4 regions of the Pseudomonas sp. NCHU5216 genome follow, and region 4 is predicted to be linked to each of the others. Evidence: riboswitches for the same ligand, from Rfam matches in the RefSeq annotation. Region 4 holds a riboswitch; each other region holds the start of a gene.
What was found. Region 4 has a riboswitch for cobalamin ahead of cobW (cobalamin biosynthesis protein CobW). Riboswitches for the same ligand answer to the same signal wherever they lie in the genome.

Region 1: linked by a shared signal. The riboswitch ahead of cobO (cob(I)yrinic acid a,c-diamide adenosyltransferase) and the one ahead of cobW (cobalamin biosynthesis protein CobW) in region 4 are both predicted to bind cobalamin.
Region 2: linked by a shared signal. The riboswitch ahead of ACSVIK_RS17080 (TonB-dependent receptor domain-containing protein) and the one ahead of cobW (cobalamin biosynthesis protein CobW) in region 4 are both predicted to bind cobalamin.
Region 3: linked by a shared signal. The riboswitch ahead of ACSVIK_RS15560 (energy-coupling factor ABC transporter permease) and the one ahead of cobW (cobalamin biosynthesis protein CobW) in region 4 are both predicted to bind cobalamin.

What each region holds. Positions count from the first base shown of each region.
Region 1 covers NZ_JBQLIX010000044.1:28,916-34,521, forward strand. Annotated here, with positions in the region: gene cobD (threonine-phosphate decarboxylase CobD) at 1-854, opposite strand, end outside; gene cbiB (adenosylcobinamide-phosphate synthase CbiB) at 847-1,755, opposite strand; gene bluB (5,6-dimethylbenzimidazole synthase) at 1,759-2,412, opposite strand; gene ACSVIK_RS22540 (cobyrinate a,c-diamide synthase) at 2,409-3,704, opposite strand; gene cobO (cob(I)yrinic acid a,c-diamide adenosyltransferase) at 3,704-4,315, opposite strand; cobalamin riboswitch at 4,511-4,714, opposite strand; gene ACSVIK_RS22550 (DUF799 domain-containing protein) at 4,750-5,421, opposite strand; gene ACSVIK_RS22555 (DUF4810 domain-containing protein) at 5,418-5,606, opposite strand, start outside.
Region 2 covers NZ_JBQLIX010000024.1:77,492-83,097, reverse strand. Annotated here, with positions in the region: gene ACSVIK_RS17080 (TonB-dependent receptor domain-containing protein) at 110-1,963, opposite strand; cobalamin riboswitch at 2,053-2,258, opposite strand; gene ACSVIK_RS17075 (methyl-accepting chemotaxis protein) at 2,308-3,036, opposite strand; gene dxs (1-deoxy-D-xylulose-5-phosphate synthase) at 4,647-5,606, opposite strand, start outside.
Region 3 covers NZ_JBQLIX010000021.1:15,168-20,773, forward strand. Annotated here, with positions in the region: gene ACSVIK_RS15550 (PaaI family thioesterase) at 1-127, shown strand, start outside; gene ACSVIK_RS15555 (carbonic anhydrase) at 563-1,306, opposite strand; cobalamin riboswitch at 1,632-1,835, shown strand; gene ACSVIK_RS15560 (energy-coupling factor ABC transporter permease) at 1,875-2,561, shown strand; gene amn (AMP nucleosidase) at 2,658-4,130, shown strand; gene ACSVIK_RS15570 (hypothetical protein) at 4,217-4,444, opposite strand; gene ACSVIK_RS15575 (hypothetical protein) at 4,461-5,075, shown strand; gene ACSVIK_RS15580 (threonine dehydratase) at 5,078-5,606, opposite strand, start outside.
Region 4 covers NZ_JBQLIX010000006.1:158,055-163,660, reverse strand. Annotated here, with positions in the region: gene cobN (cobaltochelatase subunit CobN) at 1-564, opposite strand, end outside; gene cobW (cobalamin biosynthesis protein CobW) at 666-1,712, opposite strand; cobalamin riboswitch at 1,807-2,001, opposite strand; gene ACSVIK_RS07315 (cobalamin biosynthesis protein) at 2,088-2,525, shown strand; gene cobM (precorrin-4 C(11)-methyltransferase) at 2,522-3,277, shown strand; gene ACSVIK_RS07305 (hypothetical protein) at 3,501-3,731, opposite strand; gene glmS (glutamine--fructose-6-phosphate transaminase (isomerizing)) at 3,728-5,578, opposite strand; gene ACSVIK_RS07295 (DeoR/GlpR family DNA-binding transcription regulator) at 5,591-5,606, opposite strand, start outside.

The DNA.
Region 1 (5,606 bases), on a different contig from region 4:
GCGCAGGGTATCGCACGCCGGGTGCAGCAGAACTGGAACAACGCCGAGCCGCCAGTCGGCGGCAGGCCGTTGTCACGCAGCACGGCCGCCAGGCGCGCGCCGTCGGCCAGCAGGCGCTGACGCTGGCGATGCTGGCCAGCGCCATCGACCAGCAGATGACGCGCGACATGCCGTGCCGGGCCACTGACGGCCCAGGGGCCGAGCAACGCCTGCAGCTCTTCGAGCAAGGCCTGCGCGGCGAGGACGAAGCCCAGGCGCAGCCCGGCCAGACCGAAGAACTTGCCGAACGAGCGCAGCACGATCAGCCCCGGCAGGTCGCTGTAGGCGGCCAGACTGTGCTCGGGTGCGCAATCCATGAAGGCTTCGTCCACCACCAGCCAGCCGCCCCGCTCGGCCAGTTGGTCGTGCCAGTCGAGCAGGCGCAGGGGCTCGATCAGGCGGCCCGTCGGGTTGTTCGGGTTGACCAGCAACAGCACGTCGAGCTGCGGCAGCGCGCGCGGCACGGCGCCTTCGCTGAGGGTCAGCACGCGATGCCCCTCGTTGCGCCAGGCCGCCTCATGTTCGGCATAGGTGGGGGCAACGATGCCCACGCTGCAAGCCGTGCGCAGGCGCGGTAAGGCCTGGATGGCGGCCTGCGAGCCGGCGACTGGCAGCAGGCTGGCGGCGCCGTAGTAATCGCGCGCCGCCGCCTCCAGACCATCCTCGACTTCCGGTAGCCGTGCCCAGGCCTCGGCGGGCACCGTGGGCAGCGTCCAGCCATAGGGGGCAACGCCGGTGGACAGATCCAGCCAATCCTCCAGGGCGATGCCGTAACGCTGCGCCGCTGCGCGCAGCCGCCCTCCATGCTCAAGCAATCCAGACCTCCCAGAGCAGCAGACAGACCAACCACAGCGCCACACCCGCGATCACCAGGTTCATCGCCCGCTCGATATCCCGCGCCTGCGGCGCCGGGCCTTCGCCCAGTTGCGGGCGCTGGTGCAGTTCGCCGTGATATTCCGCCGCGCCCCCCAGGCTCACCCCCAGGCTGCCAGCACCCGCCGCCATGACCGGGCCGGCATTGGGGCTGTCCCACAACGGCGCCTGGCGGCGCCAGCAGCGCAGGGCCAGGGCGGTTCGCCCGAGCAGGGCATAGGTCAGCGCCACCAGGCGCGCCGGCAGATAATTGAGGGCATCGTCGATCTTCGCCGCGGCCCAGCCGAAGCGCTCGAAGCGCTCGTTGCGATAGCCCCACATGGCGTCCAGGGTGTTGCTCAAGCGGTACAGCACCACCCCCGGCGCACCGGCGACGACGAACCAGAACAAGGCGGCGAACACCGCATCGGAGCCATTCTCCAGCACCGACTCGGTGCCGGCGCGAGCCACGCCGGAGGCATCCAGCTCGGCCGTGTTGCGGCTGACCATCCAGCCAACCCGCTCGCGGGCCAGCGGCAGATCGCCCAGGCGCAGCGCCTGGGCCACCGGCTGCGCGTGTTCGTACAGGCTGCGCAGGCCCAGGGCGAAATACAGGGCGACGATCTCCACCGCCCAGTTCAGCGCACTGACCTGGGTCAGCAGCCAGGTCAGCAGGGTCAGCGGCAGCACCGCCAGGCACCAGGCGCTCACGCCGTGGCTGCGCCAGCCGCCACCCGCCGGGTTGAAGCGCTGCTCCAGGCGCTCGGCCAGCAGCCCGAAGGCCACCAGCGGGTGGCCGCGCCTGGGCTCGCCCAGCGCGGCGTCCAGGGCCACACCGGCGCAGGTGATCAGCGCCAGGCTCATCGCTCACTCACCCTGCACGCCCCAGCGGTTCTCGAACAGCAACTCGGCCAGCGGTCTCGGCGTGGCCCAGCCCTCCTCCTCCAGCATCGGCTTCTGGTAGAAGGCATGCACTGGCCCCAGGCAGAGCAAGGCCACCGGCTTGCTGCCAGCGGGCATGCCCAGCAGTGCGGCCAGTGCCTCGGGGTCGAACAGCGACACCCAACCCAGCCCCAGGCCTTCGGCACGCGCCGCCAGCCACAGGTTCTGGATGGCGCAGGCCACCGAGGCCATGTCCATTTCCGGCAAGGTGCGCCGGCCGAAGACATGCGCTTCGCGGCCCTCCATCAGCGCCACGGCGAGCAGCTCGGCGCAGTCGCGAATGCCCTCGACCTTGAGTTGCATGAATTCGTCACTGCGTTCGCCCAGTGCCTCGGCGGTTTGCACCCGCTCGGCCTCCACCAGGGCATGGATCTCTTCACGCAGGTGGCGATCACTGATGCGCATAAAGCGCCAGGGTTGCATCAGCCCCACACTAGGGGCGTGATGCGCGGCTTCCAGCAGACGCGCCAACACCTCGGCGGGCACCTGCCCCCCTGCAAAATGGCGCATGTCGCGGCGTTCGGCAATGGCGCGGTAAACCGCCGCGCGTTCCTCGGGCGTGAAGGCCTTATCGGTCATGGCTGTAACAGCGCGGCGGCTGCCTCCGGGTTCGACGGTAGGTAGAAATGGATATAGCTGGCGGTCAGCCGCCCCAGGCGATACACCGCCTCGGCCACCGCCTTGCCATTCGGGCATCGGCCCAGGGCAAGGGGCGCCAGGGAACTGTCCAGCCGCGAATGATGATAGCTGTGCCCACGCAGCTTGCCTTCCGGCAGCGTCACTTCCTGCAAGGCCAGGGCGGTCAGCCGGGGCTGTAGCGCCGCGTTGCCGCTGAGCAGGCCGAGCATCTGGCCGCTGACGCCTTGCTTGTCGCGCAGCTCATCGAGCAGGTAGAGCATGCCGCCGCACTCGGCCAGCAACGGCTTGCCCGCCTGGTGATGGGCACGAATCGCCCTGGCCATGGCCTGGTTGCCTTCCAGCTCGGCCAGGTACAGCTCGGGGTAGCCACCGGGCAGGTAGAGGCTGTCCACGTCCGGCAACTGGCTGTCGAGCAATGGTGAGAAATACTGCAGCTCGGCGCCAAGGGCCTGCAGCAGATCGAGATTGGCCTGATAGAGGAAGGCGAAGGCGGCATCACGCGCCACCCCGATACGTACGCCGGCCAGCAGCGGCACTGGCGGCGCTTCCTGCGGCGGCGCGGCGAAGCTGACAGGCGCCGGCAGATCGACGTCGGCGCTGGCCGCCAGGGCATCGGCGGCGGCGTCCAGGCGCGCATCCAGGTCGGCCAGCTCCGCCGCTTGCACCAGTCCCAGATGGCGGCTGGGCAGTTCCACCGCAGCGCTGCGTGGCAAGGCGCCGAACCAGCGGATAGTGGCCGGCAAGGCATCACGCAGAATATCGCCATGGCGATTGCTGGCCACCCGGTTGCCGAGCACCCCGGCAAAGGGCAGATCGGGCTGGAAGGTGGCCAGGCCATGCGCCAGCGCACCGAAGGTCTGGGCCATGGCCGCACCGTCGATCACGCCCAGCACCGGCACGCCGAAATGCCGGGCCAGGTCGGCCGCCGAGGGTTTGCCGTCGAACAACCCCATCACCCCCTCGATCAGGATGAGGTCGGCCTCGCCGGCGGCCTGCCACAGCAGGCGACGACTCTCCGCTTCGCCGACCATGGCCAGGTCGAGCTGGTACACCGGCGCACCACTGGCACGGGCGTGGATCATCGGGTCGAGAAAGTCCGGGCCGCACTTGAATACCCGCACCCGTCGCCCCTGGCGCCTGTGCAAGCGCGCCAGGGCGGCAGTCACGGTGGTCTTGCCCTGGCCGGAGGCCGGCGCGGCGATCAACAGGGCCGGGCAGTGATGCGAACTCATCAGTATTCGATACCCTTCTGCGCCTTCACCCCAGCCTTGAACGCATGCTTGACCAGGCTCATGTCGGTGACCGTGTCGGCGGCCTCGATCATGCCCGGCAAGGCGCCGCGCCCGGTCACCACCACATGCTGCAACAGCGGCCGCGCCTCGATATCGGCCAGCACCGCGTCCAGCTCCAGGTAACCGTGCTTGAGGGCGATGTTCAGCTCGTCCAGCACCACCAGGCCGATGGCTTCATCGTTCAGCAGCTCACGGGCCATGGCCCAGGCCTGCTGCGCCTTGGCGATATCGCGCTGGCGATCCTGGGTTTCCCAGGTGAAGCCCTCGCCCATCACGTGGTAGCTGACCTCTTCGGGAAAACGCCGGAAGAAGGCCTCTTCGCCGGTGCTGGCGGCGCCCTTGATGAACTGCACCACGCCGACCTTGAGGCCATGGCCGAGGGCCCGCGCGACCATGCCGAAGGCGCTGCTGCTCTTGCCCTTGCCATTGCCGCTGTGCACCAGCAGCAGGCCGTACTCGTCCTGGGCCTGGGCGATCTTTTCGTCGATCAGGGCTTTCTTGCGCTGCATGCGCGCCTTGTGGCGGGCATCGCGTGCGGCCGACTCGCTCATGCCGTGCTCCTCTTGGTCAGACGCCCGCCTCGCCCTGCCCGAACGAGGGGCGGCGCGGCAAGGTAACAGTCAGGGAAGCTGGCAAGGGCGAATCCTCCATCACTGATCCGGGCATTTCATGGCGGGCAGGCGGAGGCAGGAACGCAAGCGCCCCCGCACGGGCGGGGGCACAGGCCGGTCAACGCCCTCCGCGCTGCCGTGAAACTGCTACAGGCCGGTCTCCGGGCTCGTGAGCGAAGCCAATGGCTCGACGCCGCGCCTTCCCGTGCCTAGGGTCTGTTGCGGCGTTCGACTCACCTACCGTTGCGGGGGCAGCGCCGGCTTGAGCACCGGCTTCCCTGTTTCACCCCGGCACCGTCACGGATGACGGCGCGGGGCACCTGAAGCAAGGCGCGCAGGTTAGAGCCAGGGCGTCCCGTGCGTCAACGCTCGGTTCAGCGCGCCGCATCCGGGCGCGCACGCGGCCCCGGCAGGATGCCGTTGTGCATGTTGCTGGAAAGCAGGCGGAAGCTGGTGATACCGGCGATTTCATGGCCGCGATCACTCAAGGTATTCACCACCTGATCGATCAGCGCCACCACCAGCATGCCAACCAGGCCACCGCCGTTGTTCTGCTGCTGTTCGGCACTGCTGGCGCGCGCGGTGCCTTCCCAGAGCAGCTTGCCGTTACGCAGATCCACCAGCTTGGCGGTGGCGGTCACCGCCACTTCGCTGGCGATGATCTTGTAGCTGCTGCCGTATTCGGTGACATCCAGATACAGCACGCTGTCGGCACCGAAGATCTCGCGCAGCTTCTGCGGCGAGGCCTGGCGAACCTCCTCGGCATTCATCAGGCCGTTCTGCTTGAAGGTCTCGTCCACGACAGCCACCGGCATCACGTAATAACCGGCCTCGCTGAGCGGCAGGGTGACCTGCGAATAGAAGCTGTAGGACGCCTTGACGTCCGGCGACTGGTTCACCGGCGGCAACACCAGGATCGACGCCGGCTTGCTTTCCAGGAAAGCGCTGTAGTCGTAGGACTTGGGTGCAGCACAGCCGCCGAGGATGGCCAGGCAGGCCAGCAGCGCGGCGGCTTTCAGTGCAGCGAAGGAAAAGATCGTCTTCATTGGTCGAATTTCCGCATCAGAAAGTCCATATAAGTGGCGGACTCGGGGTACAGGGCCTTTTCGGTCTCGAACTCCTGGCGCACCTGGTCGAGCTTGCCGACATCGGCATAGAGCATGCCCAGATGGGCATGGAAGCCCGGCGGCAGTGCGCGATCGCTAGCGCGTGCCTTCTGCACGCTGGCTTC
Region 2 (5,606 bases), on a different contig from region 4:
CAAAAACGCGGCAATTCGGAACAGACACCCCAAAAAACCAACCGCATTGCCAGTCCGGTATCAAACAAGCAGTCCCCCCAAACTGCCAATACCCCTACCAGCCTCGAATCTACAGCGCTGGCGTCCAGGTCACCGCCAGCAGCGCGGTGCGGCCAGCATCGCGGTAGGGGCGTGGCTCGCCCATGAAGTCCAGCGCGCTGGTTGGTCGCATGTAGTTGCTCAGGGCGTAGCGACGATCCAATACATTGTCCAGCTTCAGATCCCAGCGCAGCTCGGGCGTGCTCTGCCAACTGCTGCGCAGGTCGAGTACGCCATAGCCGGAGAGTTGGCGGGTGTTGGCGGCGTCATCGTAGCGTTGGCTCACCACACGCCAGGAACCGCCTACGGTGAAAGCGCCGAACTGGCGGTCGAGATCCAGGCTCAGGGTGCGCCGTGCGCGGTAGGCAAGTGTGTGGCCGTTGCTGCGGTCGCGCGGGTCGATCAGGCTCAGGCCGAGGTTGGCGCGCCAGCCCAGCAGGTTGCGGGCAACGCTGGCCTCGAAGCCATCGATGCGTGCCCTGGCGATGTTCTCCGGTTGGTTGGCGCTGCTGTCCCAGGCGATCATGTCGTCGATGTCGGTGCGATACAGCGACGTGCTCAACTGCGTGCCGGAGGCGTCGGCGCGCCATTGCAGCTCGTAGGTTTTCGAGGTCTCTGCTTGCAGATTCGGGTTGCCGGCACCTGGGTAGTAGAGGTCGCTGAAAGTGGGCGCGCGAAAGCCCTCGGCATAGCTGAGGATCCAGCTCTGGCTGTCGCCAACGGGCAGGCTGAGAGCGGCATTCCAGCTATTCTGGCTGCCGTAGCGCTGGTTGTCGTCGTGGCGCAGGCCCAGTTCGGTGCCGAAGTGCTCGCCCTTGAAGCTGTGCTGGGCGAAGAAGGCATGGTTGTCGCGTTGGTCTTCGGCAAATGCCGTGCTGCCATCGACCCGATCCTCGTACCAGTCGCTGCCCAGGGTCAGTTGGTTGGCGGCGCCCAGTTGCAGGCGGTTGATCCAGCTCGCCGAGTGGCGCGTGGTTTCCAGCGTGCCATTGTTCCAGCTATCTGCCGCGCCCAGCGCCTTGTTGCGGTCGAAGCTGCGGCCCAGCTCGAGACGGCTGTTCCAGTTAGCGCTGAGCTGGCCGTCCAGATAGCCGCTGTAGCTGCTCAGGCGGAACTCGTCGTGGGGCTGGCCGGGGACGAAGTTGTAAGCGTCGTCGTATTCACTGTCGCCGCGTTGGTCGTTCAGGTTCAGCCCGGCTTTCCAGTCATCGCTGAAACGATGATCCAGGTTCAGGTGTACGGCCTTGTTGCGCAGGCCGTCATGGTCGCTGTCGGCGCCGACGTCGTCGCTGGTGCGATCCCAGCCGTGGCTTTCGTCCAGGCTGCCGCCGAGATTGAAGGTGGTGCGCTCGTTGCCGCCTGCCAGCGTCACGCTGCGCTGGAAGGTACGATGGCTGCCGAGCGCCAGGCGCACCTGTGGGTGCAGACCTGCCTCGCCACGGCGGGTGAAAATCTGGATCACCCCGCCAATGGCGTCGGCGCCATACAGGGATGAGCGCGGCCCGCGCGTCACTTCCAAGCGCTCCACGTTATCGATGTTCAGGTAGTCCAGGCGGGCGATGCCACTGCTGGCGGAGGCAACGCGTTGGCCGTCGATCAGCACCAGGGTCTGTGCGGTACTGGTGCCGCGCACGGAGTAGGAAATCACCCCGCCGGAGCTAGCAACCTGCACGCCGGGCACGCGGCTGAGCAACTGCGGCACGCTGCGCGCCTGCAAACGCTCGATATCCTCACGCGTGAACACGCTGGTAGCTGCCGTGGCCTGGGCCTGCGGTTCGGCCTGGCGGCCGGAGGTGACCACCAGCGGTTCGGTCACATAGGGTTCGGCAGCCGGCGACAGCGCGGGCACAAGGGCGATGGCCAGGGCCAGGCGGGACAGTTTCATCGTTATTCCTCAAAGGTCGGCAGACGTTCGAGGAGGGCAGGCGCAAGCACGCGGGGGGGGCGGTGCTTGAGCGTGTCGCCCTCCGCAACACGCGTCACACCGCCAGGGCCGGTCTCCGGGCTCTCGACCGATATCCGCCTTCCCGGGGCTTACCCAGTGGCTGTTGGATGCCGTTGCAGCCTTGTGGCTGCTGTCGATTACCGTTGCGGGGGCAGCGTCGGCATTGCTCATGATGACCGCACCGACTTCCCGTTTAACGCCGCTTGCGCGGCACACCCTGGCGGAACATGAAGTGCGCGCACCTTAGTGCGCGCCCGTGGGAATGACAAGCAAGCTGCGCTCATTCAACGATGAGTGGAGTTCATGCTCATGTGAGTCGCTGCCCTGGACTGCGTCGGCAGCTTCTCGTGGCGCAGCTCGCGGGGCTTCGTCGTGGGCTCTTGCTGGCTCAGGCGACTGGCCGTCTTGTGCAGATCCAGCACCAGTTGCGCCAGGGCCTGAGCTGCCTGGAGGATCTCCTCGGCGCTCTGGCTGCTGCGCTCGGCGGCGCCGGTAATGGCCTGGGCCTGATCGTTCACCGCATGCACCTGGGTCAGTTGCGATTGCATGCTCTGGCTGAGCTGGACGAGGCGGCCTTGCATGGCCTCCACGTCATGCTGGATGCGCTGCAGGGCTGCGGTGGCCTCATCCGAGCGGGCCACGCTGCGCTGCGCCGCTTCCTGGCAACTGTGCATGCTGTCCATGCTCTCCAACGTCTGCTGGCGCACGCTGGCCAAGGTGGTGGTGATCTCCTCGGTCGCTTGCGAGGTGCGCCTGGCCAGGTTGCGCACCTCATCGGCGACCACGGCGAAGCCGCGTCCGCTGTCGCCGGCGCGGGCGGCCTCGATGGCGGCGTTGAGCGCCAGCAGGTTGGTCTGGTCGGCGATGGCGTGAATCGACTCGCTGATGTGCTGGATGGCCGCTGTCTGCTGGTTCAGGGCTTGCAGGGTCTGGCTGGACTGCTGGATACGCTCGGCCAGTTGGCTGACTTCCTGGGCGTTCTGGTTGACCGCTGCGCTGCCTTGGCGGGTCATGGCCAGGGCCTGTTGCGAGGCGCGTTCGCTGTCGACTATGTAGGCGGTGGCTTCGCCGATGCTGTGGTTGACCTCCACCATGGCACGGGCCGTGGACACCGCCGCGGTCTGCCCTTCGCCGGCGCATTGGCTGGCACTGCTGGAGATGCGGCTGAGGTCGCTGGAGCTTTGTTGCAGGGCGGCACCGGCGCTGAGAATGCCCTGCATGGTGTGGTCCATCTTGTCGACGAAGCTGTTGACCCAGCCGGCCAGCGCGCCGGCCTCGTCGCTGTTGAAACGCTGGAGCTCCAGGCGGTTGCTCAAGGGGGCCCCGCATTCGGCGGTTTCCAGGAAAAAGTCCGACAGCGCCTGAAGCTGACGCATGCGTGGGCGCAGGCTGAAGGCCCAGTAAACGAGCAGCAGCAGGGCGCTGGCAGTGATGCTCAGCGCGTTGGCATGGGTTGGCAGCAGGCGTGGTAATTGCCAGTTCAGCAGGCCCAATGCCAGCAGGCCGAATAGCAGGTGGCTGGTCAGGCTGTAGCCGAGGCTGCGCTGGCGGTAGACCTCTTCCAGATCGCCTTCGCACATCAGCCCCCAGGTGTCCGGGGAGCCGGGCATCTGCAAGGTCAGGCCGGCACCGACCACCGGCACGTAACGATAGTCTGGGTAGCCCGGATACAGGGCGAACAGGTTGTGCCCCTTGCGGATGGTTTCCCGCACCCCCGGATGCAACTGGCCGCTGGATGGGTCAGTGAAGCGCAGCTCGAACTCGGTGTGGTGTTGCACCTTTACGGTGCCGAAGGGCGTTTTCACGCCCTGTTTCAGGTTGTCACCGCCAGTGAAGGTGTCGTCCTCGAAGCGCGAGCGAGACAGGGCGGTGCCTGGCGCGATCTGCGGGTCGTGCACACTCTTGACCATGAACAGGTAGTTGTCGCCGGAGTCGCGGTAGACATGACCGGCCTCGCGCTGGATCAGGTCGCTGAGCACGTCGTTGGGGATGCGCGCGCACAGGCAGCCGAGCGCCTTGCCGGCCTGCTGCAGGGGCTGATGGAACATCAGGGTCACGGCATCGTGGAACTTCGAGGTGGTGGCCCCCAGTTGCAGGGTCAGCGGGTCGACATAGGGGCCATGCAGGAACTGCCCGGCCAGGCCTGCCGTCAGGGCCTTGGCATCGTGACGCTGGCCGATTCGTGGGGCGTGGGTGGAGGCGACGATCAGGCCGCTGGCATCGACCACGAACAGCTCGGAGACTTCCGGCAGGTGCTGGTGCAGCCGTTTCAGATCGGTGGTGCTGGAGAGTGGCCAGGCCTGCTGCAGGCCTGCTGCGATGAGTTCCAATGCCTGCCAGTGCTGTCTGGCCCAATTGGTCAGCAGATCGACGCGGGTCCGGGCCAGCCCCGCGAAGGTTTTCTCGACCCGCTCGACCTGGCCGGCGTTGAGCAGACAAGACCAGCGCATGGCCAGCTTGCCGGTCTTGCCAAACCAGGGCAGCCAGCGTCGCTCGCGCCCGGTGAAATCCATCCCATCACTGCGTAGCTGCATGATGCGCCCCTGTCCCCTGCCTTTGGGGATTCTTGTGCAGGGAGTCTAGGCCAAGTATTAGCAATAACTGGGCCGGACGGCGCGTCAGGTCAGGGCTGGAGCTGTTTCAGGCGTTGGCGGATCGCGCGTTCGATGCCGGCTTCGTCGAGGCCGCATTCGGCGAGCATCTGGCTGGGTTTGGCGTGCTCGACGTAGTAGTCCGGCAGGCCCAGGTGCAGCATCGGCACCTGGCGGTTCTCGGCGGCGAAGAACTCGCCGACCGCACTGCCGGCGCCGCCCATGATGCTGTTTTCTTCGATGGTCACCAGCAGCGCGTGGTTGCCTGCGAGTTCACGCAGCAGAGCTTCGTCCAGGGGTTTGACGAAACGCATGTCGACCACCGTGGCATCCAGGGTTTCACCCACGCGCAGGGCTTCGGCCAGTTGCACACCGAAGGCCAGCAGGGCGACGCCCTTGCCTTGGCGACGTACCACCGCCTTGCCGATCTCAAGCGGCTCCAGGCCGGCATCGAGCGGCGCGTTGGGGCCAGTGCCGCGCGGGTAGCGCACGGCGGCCGGGCCGTCGAACAGGTGGCCGGTGGTGAGCATGCGGCGCAGTTCGTTCTCGTCGCTCGGGGTCATCACCAGCATGCCGGGGATGCAGCGCAGGTAGGAGAGGTCGAAGCTGCCGGCGTGGGTCGGGCCGTCTTCGCCGACCAGGCCGGCGCGGTCGATGGCGAACAGCACGTCGAGGTGCTGCACGGCGACGTCGTGGATCAGCTGGTCATAGGCGCGCTGGAGGAAGGTGGAGTAGATCGCCACCACCGGCTTGGCGCCTTCGCAGGCCATGCCGGCGGCCAGGGTCACGGCGTGCTGCTCGGCAATGGCGACGTCGAAGTAACGCTCGGGGAAGCGCTCGCTGAACGCCACCAGGTCGGAGCCTTCCTTCATCGCCGGGGTGATACCTACCAGGCGCGCGTCCTGCTCGGCCATGTCGCACAGCCATTGGCCGAACACGTTGGAGTATTTCGGGCCGCTCGGTTTCTTCGGCGCGGCCACCGGGGTCACCGG
Region 3 (5,606 bases), on a different contig from region 4:
GCTCAAGGCCGGGCGCCAGGCCACTGTGGTCGAGTCCGAGGTGTTCGGCGAGGAGAACGGCCAGAAACGCCTGTACAGCAAGGCTTCGGTGACCATGGCGGTGGTGACGCTGGCAGAATCGTCTTGAACCCGTATCGACGCGCTATGCTGTGCGCGAAGGTTTGTCATGGGCCGCCCGCGGGCCTGATCGGCCTGCTCAAGCTGCCTCGATCTTTAACAAGGAACAGTTGGTAGATTTTTAGCGCCTGATTTTTCCTTTGAGAACAATTGGTTTCGCTAAGGATGTTCCCCGCGTGAGCGGGGATGAACCCGCGAAGCACCACGACGCACGAATCTTTATGAGCGAGCTCTGCTCGCGAGCCTGGGCGATCCAAAAAGCTCCGCGAGCAGAGCTCGCTCCTACAGGTCAGGCGTGTTCCCCGCACCAGCGGGGATGAACCTCCCGTCGGGCAGCAGCGCCTTCGACTACAGGCGTGTTCCTCACGCCGACGTAGCCAGGGGCTCAGGTCTAGTCGCGCGATGATGCAATGCACCGGCTATCCAGCCGGTGCATCAGGGGACATCAGTCTTCGCTTTCCAGTACGGTTCGTCCATTGAGCGCCTGGATCGGGCGGGCGTTCTTCGTGTACAGGTGCTGGAACTGCGCCAGTTGTTCGTGGGACAGCTCGACTGGCTGTTTGAGTACGCGCCATTGCACGTCCTCACTGCATGGCGGGGTGGTCAGCGAGCCGGCGAAGGCGTAGTAGCCCTGTTGCTGCGGCAGTACGGTTTGTGGGGCGAAGTTGCTTGCCAACTCGACTTTTTCCCCCACCTTGTCCGGCATGGCCTTGAAGACTGAGTCCAGTGCCTGGTTTTTCGCCCCTTCCTTGAACAGCACAGCCACTACCGCCAAATGACCATCGGTAGACTGGTGAACGAAGTGCGCCACCATCGGGAAACCCTTGCCTGCGATGTGCTCTTCGCTGGGTGTGTGGAAATGGAATTGCACCAGGCGGTAGGGTTTGCCGTCGATCTCGATGCTGCCTGCATTGCTCAGATTCACCTGGACGGTGTGACCGTTATTCACCACTTCGGCTGGGCTGGCCTGGTAGTTGAAGGCAATGCGAGGCAGCGCTGCGCGGGTGGCATGGCTGATGTCGATCGGCGATTGCGCATGGCCGAGTGCGCAGGTTTCGTAGCCTGGATCCAATTGTGCCCAGTGTTCGGGGCCTTCCTTGCCTTTGTAGCTCCAGTGCGGTTGCTGTTCGGCCGCCATGGCGCCGGTTGCGAACAGAGCTGTTAACGCAACGATCAGGGTCTTCTTCATGTGCGCTCTCGTTACTGGATGAGGGTTCTAAAGGCTCGCGTGGCCCGCAGCCGATGCGAGTTTGGAAATACTACGCATGGCTTGTAATAAAAAGTTACATCTGCATGGACGTGGTGTGACGCACCGCTTATTCGCAGCAGCTTCGGCTACGTTCAAGACAGTATCCGTTCAGGTGGCGAGACTTTCTGGCAGCGGGAGCATCTCGGCGCCTCGCGCAGCTAGCTGGCGTATGGGTGACAAGCTCGGATTGCCGACCAAGCACATCGCACAGGGCGGAGGTGGGCGGTGCCTTGAACGCGAGTACTGTCTTTTGCCCTGGCTGCGGAGTAAGGTTGCCACCGATGGTTCCTGCGCGCCCCGGTGCGTGTGGATGAAAAGGGAACAGGGTGCGGCGAATCTCGCCAATGCCCTGGCTGCCCCCGCAACTGTAAACGGCGAGCGATGCCCCTCATGCCACTGACTGCGGTCGGGAAGGCGGGCGGAGTGCCAAGCCGTGAGCCAGGAGACCTGCCATCGAACCCATCGATCCTCCAACTCGCCGCGCGGTGGGCGCGGCCAAGGAACTTGCATGCATATCGAACCGGGCGTCGTCGAAGGCGCCAAGATCTTCCTCAGTTACGCAACGGCAGTCGGCGCCTTCGGCCTGACGGCCAAACTGGCGCGCGATGCCATTCGTGATAACGGCGGGGCGGCTGCCCTGGCCCTGCGCAGCCTGCTGACCACCGCGCTGGTGTTCTGCTTCTTCGAGGTGTTGCCACACCATGCCGTGGGCGTTTCCGAGGTGCACCTGATCCTTGGCTCCACCCTGCTGTTGCTGTTCGGCGCCGGTGCCACCGCCATCGGCCTGGCCGCTGGGCTGCTGTTGCAGGGCCTGTTGTTCGCCCCGTTCGATCTGCCGCAGTACGGCATGAACGTCACCACCCTGCTGGTGCCGCTGTGGGCCATCAGCGTGCTGGCCAAGCGCATCGTCGCGCCAGGTACCGCCTATGTCGACCTCTCCTACAAGCAGGCACTGGCGCTGTCGACCGCCTATCAGGGCGGCATCGTCGCCTGGGTCGGCTTCTGGGCCTTCTATGGTCATGGCTTTTCCAGCGACAACCTGGCAGCCGTGGGCAGCTTCGGCCTTGCCTACATGAGCGTGATTCTGGTCGAGCCATTGATCGACCTGGGTGTGCTGGCCGGGGCCAAGGCGCTGGCGCGTTTCAGTCAAGGGCCGCTGTTCAACGTGCGTTTGCATCAGGCGGCTGCCAGATGAGGGGCGCGGCGACCGAATTCTTCGGTCGCCGCGCTATGTTTTGCCGCGAGGTTGCAGGCAAGATAGGGGCGTTCGTTCAGTCAGGAATACGCCCACGTGAAAGTCTGTTCCGATGATTTCGTCGTTGTTCACACCCCCGAAGAGGCGGTCGACCGCCTGGCCGCGTTGTATGAGGAAGCCACCGGCGCTCTGAGCCAGGCCCTCAAGCGCTATCTCAAGGCGCGCGTGCGCCCGGATGCCGACGAGCACTGCCTGTTCCGTTATCCCGAATTGCGCCTGGCCTACCTCTGTCAGGGCGAGGTGCCTACCACCGTGCGCGCCTATGCCAAGATCCAGGTGCCGGGCATCTACGCCATCACCGTGACCCAGCCGGCGGCCTTCCGCAAATACCTGCTGGAGCAACTGCGCCCGCTGATGAACGACTTCACCCTGCGCGTGGAGGTTGGCCGCAGCCAGCAGAACATCCCCTATCCCTATGTGGTCGAGGGTGGCGATGAACTGGCCGGCAGCGGCGTGACCGCCGCCGAACTGGCGCGGGTGTTCCCCAGCACCGACCTGTCCGCCGCCACCGACGGCACTGCCGATGGCCTGTACGACTGGGAGAACATCGACCCGCTGCCGCTGGCGCTGTTCGACGCCGCGCGCACCGATTTTTCCCTCAAGCGCATCCAGCACTACACCGGCGGTGACTGGCGCCACGTGCAACCCTGGATTCTGCTGACCAACTACCACCGCTATGTCGACCAGTTCATCCGCCATGGCCTGGACATGCTGCAGACTGACTCGCGTTTCACCCGCATGGTGTTGCCGGGCAATGTGGTGGTCGAGCGCGGCATGGCCGAAGGCGAGATGCAGGCGATCATCGAGAACGTGGTCTGGCACCGCTACCAGATGCCGGCCTATCACCTGCAGGCCGAGGACGGCCATGGCATCACCCTGGTCAATATCGGCGTTGGCCCGTCCAACGCCAAGAACATCACCGACCACCTGGCCGTGCTGCGCCCGCACTGCTGGCTGATGATCGGCCACTGCGGCGGCCTGCGTCAGTCGCAGACCATCGGCGACTACGTGCTGGCTCACGCCTACATGCGCCGCGACGGCATTCTCGATCGAGTATTGCCGCCGCATATCCCGCTGCCAGCGCTGGCCGAGGTGCAGCAGGCGTTGCAGGAGGCAGCCAAGCAGGTCACCGGCGAGCAGGGTGACGAGTTGAAGAAGCGCCTGCGCACCGGCACCGTGCTGACCTACGACGACCGCAACTGGGAACTGCGCTGGGCCCAGGAGCGACCGTTGATCAACCTGTCGCGGGCGGTGGCGGTGGACATGGAGAGCGGCACCATTGCAGCGCAAGGCTATCGCCTGCGGGTGCCCTACGGCACGCTGCTGTGCGTGTCGGACAAACCCCTGCACAGCGAGATCAAGCTGCCCGGCGCCGCTGGCGCCTTCTACGAGCGCGCGGTGACTCAGCACCTGCATATCGGCATCGCCGCGCTGGAGTTGATGCGTAGCCAGCTCAATTCGCTGCACTCACGCAAGCTGCGCAGCTTCGACGAGCCGCCGTTCCGTTGAGTTTCTGAGACAGAGGCGTGGCCTGGTGCACAGTCCGGCCACGCCCTGGCAGCACTTGTCCGCGCTCTGCTTTAGACTCGCCCTCGTCATGGACGAACGAGGTAATACGCATGGAACAGGCACGTTTGCTGCTGACCGCGTTGTGGGAACCCTTCAGCTTTTTCAGTCTTTTTCTCTACACCGGCTTGGCCTTGTTGCTTGGCGCGGTTGTCGGCCTGTTGCTGGCGTTCAAGCTGCAGCGTTTGGGCTGGCTTGCGCGTAACAAGCGTTGGCACCACTGGCTGCTCAAACTCTACTTTCTGCTGGCTGCTCAAACTCTACTTTCTGCTGTTGCCCCTGGCCGGAGGATTCCTCGGCTTTCAGGGTGGGTTGCTGTATGGCAGCCAGCAGCAGATCAATCGCCATCTCGACAGTTATGCACCCGTGGTGCAGGAGCTGGCCGATGGTGTCTGGAGCGACTTCCAGGCTTATGTCGAAGCGCAAGGCCAGCAGGGCGCCCTGGCGGTACGCGATGCCAGCGTGCAGGAGGTACTTAACCAGCTAGCGCTGGACTACCTGCGCAGCGAACGGCTGCTGGAGGCCGAGGCCCGTGCCGACGCCTCGACGGCCGAGCGTATCGCCTTCGAGCTGTTCGACCGCCTGCGCGCCAGCCTGCTGGGCAAAGCGCTGGGCGAGCTGGCGGTGGAGGAAACCGCCCGTTACAGCGGGCTCAACGAGAAGGTGCTGAGCCAGGTGCTGGATGCGCGCATCGAGCAACTGTTCCAGGCTGAGTTCCTTCTCGGGCTGCTCAAGAAGCAGATCGGCCACGTGTTCAAACCGTTCTATATCGCTTTGCTGCTTCAGCTTGGCTTGCTGCTGGCCTTGATCGCGGCCGAGTGGGGGCTCTCGCGCTGGTTGCGGCAGACGTCTGTTCGCCTGCCTGCCGAGCCGCTTGCCACGGCCTGAGTTCAGGCGGCCGCCGGCGCCTCGTCACGCAGCAGTTCGGCCAGCGCTGCGCGGTCGATATTGGCGCCGCTGAGCACCACGGCCACGCGTTGCCCGGCGTTGAGTTCGCGCTCCTGCATTAGCGCGGCCAAGGCCGCCGCGCCGGCACCTTCGGCAAGGTTGTGGGTGTCTTCGTGATAGGCGCGGATGGCGGCGCGGATTTCCTCGTCGTCCACCTGCACGACGCGTGCGGCGCCGGCGCGGAGCATGTCCAGCGTCAGTTGCTGCGGCTGGCGGCAGGCCATGCCGTCGGCCAGGGTCTCGGCGCGTTCGGTCTGTACCAGGCGGCCCTGCTCGAAGCTGCGCGCATAGGCATCGGCGCCGCTGGCGACCACGCCGACGATCTCGGTGTCGAGGCCGAGCAGGTCGCGAGTGCGGATCATCCCGCAGATACCCGAACCGAGGCCGATGGGCACATACACCCGGCGCAGATTCGGCACCGCTTCCAGCAGCTCCAGGGCATAGGTGGCCACGCCGCGCACCAGATCCTCG
Region 4 (5,606 bases):
TAACTGGGCAGGACTGCGTTGTGGGTGATAGAGACCGACGCGCGGCAGCGGTTGCGGCTCCTGCCATGTGTCGTCTCGCCCTAACCAGCGGCTGCCGATGCAGCGGAACAACTGGCGGGCATTGTCCAAGCCGCCCTGGCGCAGGTACTGCCAGAGGCGCTGGCTATCTTCCTCAGCGACGTTGCCAAGGGCATTCAACTCCGGGTCGGGCTTGTCATCACCCGGCACCATGATCACCGTGGCGCCGCGCGCGCCCAGCTCCACCAGGCGCTCGACGCCATAGCGCCAGTAGCTGACCCCGCCATGCACCGAGATCAGGATGACCTTGGCGTGCTGCAGCACCTGCTCGACGTAGTAGTCCACCGAGGCGTTGTTGCTCAGTTGCGCCGGGCTGGCCAGGCGCAGGCTGGGGTAATCGTCCGGTAGTTGTCGAGCTGCTTCAGCCAGCAGCGACAGGTGCGAATCACCCGTGCACAGGATCACCAGCTCGGCAGGCGTCTGGCCAAGGTCGGCAATGCTGTCGGCCGGCAGTTGAGCGCCGGGCTGGGTGCGCAACAGGTGCATTTAAGCGAGCCGTAAGCCGCAAGCTGCAAGCTGCAAGTGGAAGCAAGCGCTGCACGCAGTAGCGCTTACTTGCGGCTTGAAGCTTGCAGCTTGTCGCTTCATCAAAGTGCTGCCTTCAGCTCGGCCTCGATGGCCGCGCGGTCGAGCTGCTGGCCGATCACCACCAGGCGGCTCAGGCGCGGTTCGTCGGCCTGCCAGGCGCGGTCGAAGTGGCGGTCGAAGCGCTGGCCCACGCCCTGCACCAGCAGGCGCATGGGTTTGCCGGGGATCGCTGCGAAGCCTTTCACTCGCAGAATGCCGTATTTCGCCACTGCGTCCTTCAGCGCAGACAGCAGGCGCGCCTCCTCTGCTTCCGGTAGTTCCACGTGGAACGAGTCGAATTCCTCGTGATCGTGGTCTTCGTCTTCATCGTCGTGGTGGGTGCGGCGGCTGTCGATATGCAGCTCAGTTTCGCTGTTCAGGCCCAGCAGCACGCTGATCGGCAGATCACCGCCATGGGCCTCGATCACCTTGACTGCTGACGGTAGTTCCTCGGCCACCTCGGCGCGCACCGCTGCCAAGGCCTCGGCATCGATCAGGTCGGCCTTGTTGAGGATCACCAAGTCGGCGCTGGCCAACTGGTCGGCGAACAGTTCGTGCAGCGGCGACTCGTGGTCGAGGTTGGGGTCGAGCTTGCGCTGCTCGTCCACCTGATCGGGGAAGGCAGCGAAGGTGCCAGCGGCAACGGCCGGGCTGTCGACCACGGTGATCACCGCATCGACCGTGCAGGCGTTGCGGATTTCCGGCCAGTTGAAGGCCTGCACCAGCGGCTTGGGCAGGGCCAGGCCGCTGGTCTCGATCAGGATGTGATCGAGGTCGCCACGGCGCGCCACCAGCTCGCGCATCACCGGGAAGAACTCTTCCTGCACGGTGCAGCACAGGCAGCCGTTGGCCAGCTCGAAGACGCGGCCGTTGGCCTCCTCCTCGCTACACCCGATGGAGCACTGCTTGAGAATCTCGCCATCGATGCCCAGCTCGCCGAACTCGTTGACGATTACCGCAATACGGCGACCGCCGGCATTGGCCAGCAGATGGCGCAGCAGGGTGGTTTTGCCGGCACCGAGGAACCCGGTGACGATGGTGACAGGCAGTTTGGCGAGGGTTTTCATCAAGGGCCCCGTGGCGTCGGTAAGTTCGGCGGACGGGTACGCGCAGACAGGCACGCAGGAGCATGCTGGCCGCGTCGGATCACCCCGTCCGAGCAGATGGCTGGTTGTCGAGGCAGGTCTCCTGGCTCACGGCTTGCGCGGGGCGCATCCCTTCACCTTCCCGCCGTTTGGCAGTGGTCTAACGAAGGGCATAACCGTTCACAGTTGCGGGGGCAGCCAGGGCATCGACCCTGTTCCCTCTTAGCTCCCCGACCGCTGGCCGGGAAGAACCTCGAAAACGAGAAGGCTACGCAGGCCGCAGCGACCGGTCAATCGCGGTTGACCGTTGGCAGGTGCCATGATGAGCTACGCCACCGCTCAGCCCGAATGTCACTCATGTTGCCGACCACCTCCGATCATCCTTCTGCCTCATCGGTACAGGTCGTTGCCGGGCTGGGTTGCCGCCGTGGTTGCAGCCTGGACGAACTGCTCGAGCTGCTTATCCACAGCCTGGTGCAACATGCGCTGACGGTGGACAACCTGGCAGGCCTGGCCAGCATCGCCCACAAGCGCGACGAAGCCGGGCTGCATGGCCTGGCCGAGCACCTGGGTCTGGAGCTGGTGTTCTTCGCCCCAGAGCAACTGAGCACCTATCAGGCCATGACAGTCGGCAATGCATTGACTCAAGCAGCCACAGGCAGCCCCGCCGTCGCCGAGCCTTGCGCATTGGCCTTGGCAGCGCGCATGGGAACATCCGCCCGCCTACTTGGCGAGAAAGACCGCAGCGCTGGCGCCACCTGTGCGCTGGCCACCTTCGATAGAGAACCTGCATGACCGTCTACTTTATCGGTGCCGGCCCCGGCGACCCCGAGCTGATCACCGTCAAGGGCCAGCGTCTGATTCGTTCCTGCCCGGTAATCCTCTACGCCGGCTCGCTGGTGCCTGAAGCGGTGCTACAAGGCCATAGCGCCGAGCAAGTGGTCAACACCGCCGAGCTGAACCTGGGCGAGATCATCACACTGCTGCATGAGGCCCATAAGCGTGACCAGGACGTGGCCCGCGTGCACTCGGGCGACCCGTCGCTATACGGCGCCATTGGCGAACAGATTCGCGAGCTGCGTGCGCTGGGCATTCCCTTCGAGATCATCCCCGGCGTCACCGCCACCGCTGCCTGCGCGGCGCTGCTGGAAAGCGAACTGACCCTGCCCGGCATTGCCCAGACGGTGATCCTCACCCGCTACGGCACCACTTCGCCAATGCCCGAGGGCGAGCAATTGCATGACCTGGCCCGGCACGGCGCGACCATGGCCATCCACCTCGGCGTGCGCCATCTGCCTGCCATAGTCGATGAGCTGCTGCCGCACTACGGCGCCGACTGCCCCATCGCGGTTATCCACAGAGCGAGCTGGCCGGATCAGGACTGGGTGCTGGGCACACTGACCGATATCGAGGAAAAGGTTGCCGCCAAGGACTTTCGCCGCACGGCGCTGATCCTCGTCGGGCGCGTGCTCGATCCAGGCGCCTTCGCCGAGTCGGCGCTGTACGACGCCCGACACAAGCACCTCTATCGCCCTGGCAGCGCCTGAACGCCTGGCGAGAAACCGTACAAAGCGCTGAACACCTCGCCAGGTAAGGCCTTCATCGCTTTATCCACAGGATAGAAAGCCTGTTATCCAAGCACTCTGTGGATAGTAGGCATGCAAGCGAACAGTTTCTGTACAAGTCGCTATAAGCCCCTATTTATCAGGGGCTTAGCCAAGTATCACGAGGATATCCACAGCTTGATCCACGCCAACTGTGAGCAACTGCTCAGAGCTGCACCTCCACCCGCTTGATACCCAGATCTCGCAGCTCCGGTATCAACTCATCCAGGCTGGCAAAGGTTTCTACCTGTTCGGTCTCATCGACCAGAAAGAAGCTGCGACCCGCATCCTTGTTGAAGAACACGATCCATTCGCTGGTATTGGCCGGGTTGACCATGACCTGGGTGTGGAAAACCACGCCATCGGCCAACCGCTTGATTACGTCTTCGCGCTTCACTCGACAGTCACACTCTTGGCCAGGTTACGCGGCTGGTCGACGTCGGTGCCCTTGAGCACGGCGACGTAGTAGGACAGCAACTGCAGCGGCACGGTGTAGAGGATCGGCGCGAGCAGGTCGTGGATATGCGGCATGGCCACTACGTGGGTGCCCTCGCCATTGCTCATGCCAGCTTGCTGATCGGCAAAGACGATCAGTTCGCCGCCACGGGCGCGCACTTCCTGCAGGTTGGATTTGAGCTTTTCCAGCAGCTCGTTGTTCGGCGCCACGGTGACCACCGGCATGTCGGCATCCACCAGGGCCAGCGGGCCGTGCTTGAGCTCACCGGCCTGGTAGGCCTCGGCGTGGATATAGGAAATCTCCTTGAGCTTGAGTGCCCCTTCCATCGCCACCGGGTACTGCGCGCCACGGCCGAGGAACAGGCTGTGGTGCTTCTCGGCGAACAGTTCGGAGATCTTCTCCACGGTCTTGTCCATGGCCAGCGCTTCACCCAGGCGGGTCGGCAGGCGCCGCAGTTCTTCCACCAGCTCGGCGCTCAGAGCCTTGTCCAGCGTGCCGTGCACCTGGCCGAGGGCCAGGGTCAGCAGCATCAGGCCGACCAGTTGGGTGGTGAAGGCCTTGGTCGAGGCCACGCCGATTTCCGGGCCAGCCTGAGTCAGCAGGCACAGGTCGGATTCGCGTACCAGCGAGCTGGTGCCGACGTTGCAGATCACCAGGCTAGCCAGGTAGCCGCCCTGCCCCGGCGCCTTCTCCTTGGCGTTGCGCAGCGCAGCCAGGGTGTCGGCGGTTTCGCCGGATTGCGAGACGCTGACGAACAGGGTGTCCGGCTGCACCACGACTTTGCGATAGCGGAATTCGCTGGCCACTTCGACCTGGCAGGGAATGCCGGCCAGCTCTTCCAGCCAGTAACGGGCGACCATGCCGGCGTGGTAGCTGGTGCCGCAGGCGACGATCTGCACATTCTTCACCTTGGCGAACAGCTCGGCGGCCTGCGGGCCAAAGGCCTGCACCAGTACGTGATCGCTGCCCAGGCGGCCTTCCAGGGTGCGTTGCACCACCTTGGGCTGCTCGTGGATTTCCTTGAGCATGAAGTGGCGGTATTCACCCTTGTCGGCGGCTTCGGCGCCCTCATGGTACTGCACGGCTTCGCGTTCTACCGATTGGCCGCTGGCATCCCAGATCTGCAGGCCATCGCGGCGGATTTGGGCGATATCGCCTTCTTCCAGGTAAACGAAACGGTCGGTGACCTGGCGCAGGGCCAACTGGTCGGAGGCGAGGAAGTTCTCGCCCAGGCCCAGACCGATCACCAGTGGGCTGCCGCTACGCGCGGCGAGCAGGCGATCCGGCTGCTTGGCGCTGATCACGGCCAGGCCGTAGGCGCCGTGAAGTTCCGGAATGGCCGCCTTCAGCGCAGCGGTGAGGTCACCGAGTTGCTGCAGCTTGTGTTCGAGCAGGTGGACGATGGTTTCGGTGTCGGTATCGGAGTTGAAGACGTAGCCCAGGCCCTTGAGGCGCTCGCGCAGTTCTTCGTGGTTCTCGATGATGCCGTTGTGCACTACGGCCAGTTCCTGCCCGGAGAAGTGTGGGTGGGCGTTACGCTCGCTCGGTGCGCCGTGGGTAGCCCAGCGCGTGTGGGCAATGCCCAGACGCCCGGCCAGCGGCTCGGCCTGCAGGGCGGCCTGCAGCTCGCTGACCTTGCCGACGCGACGGCGGCGGTCGAGCATGCCCTGCTCGGTCAGCAGCGCCACGCCGGCACTGTCGTAGCCGCGGTATTCCAGGCGCTTGAGGCCTTCGACCAGTACCGGGGTGATATTGCGCTCGGCGATGGCGCCTACGATTCCGCACATGGTGCTCTCCTTTTAGTTTTCCAGCGGC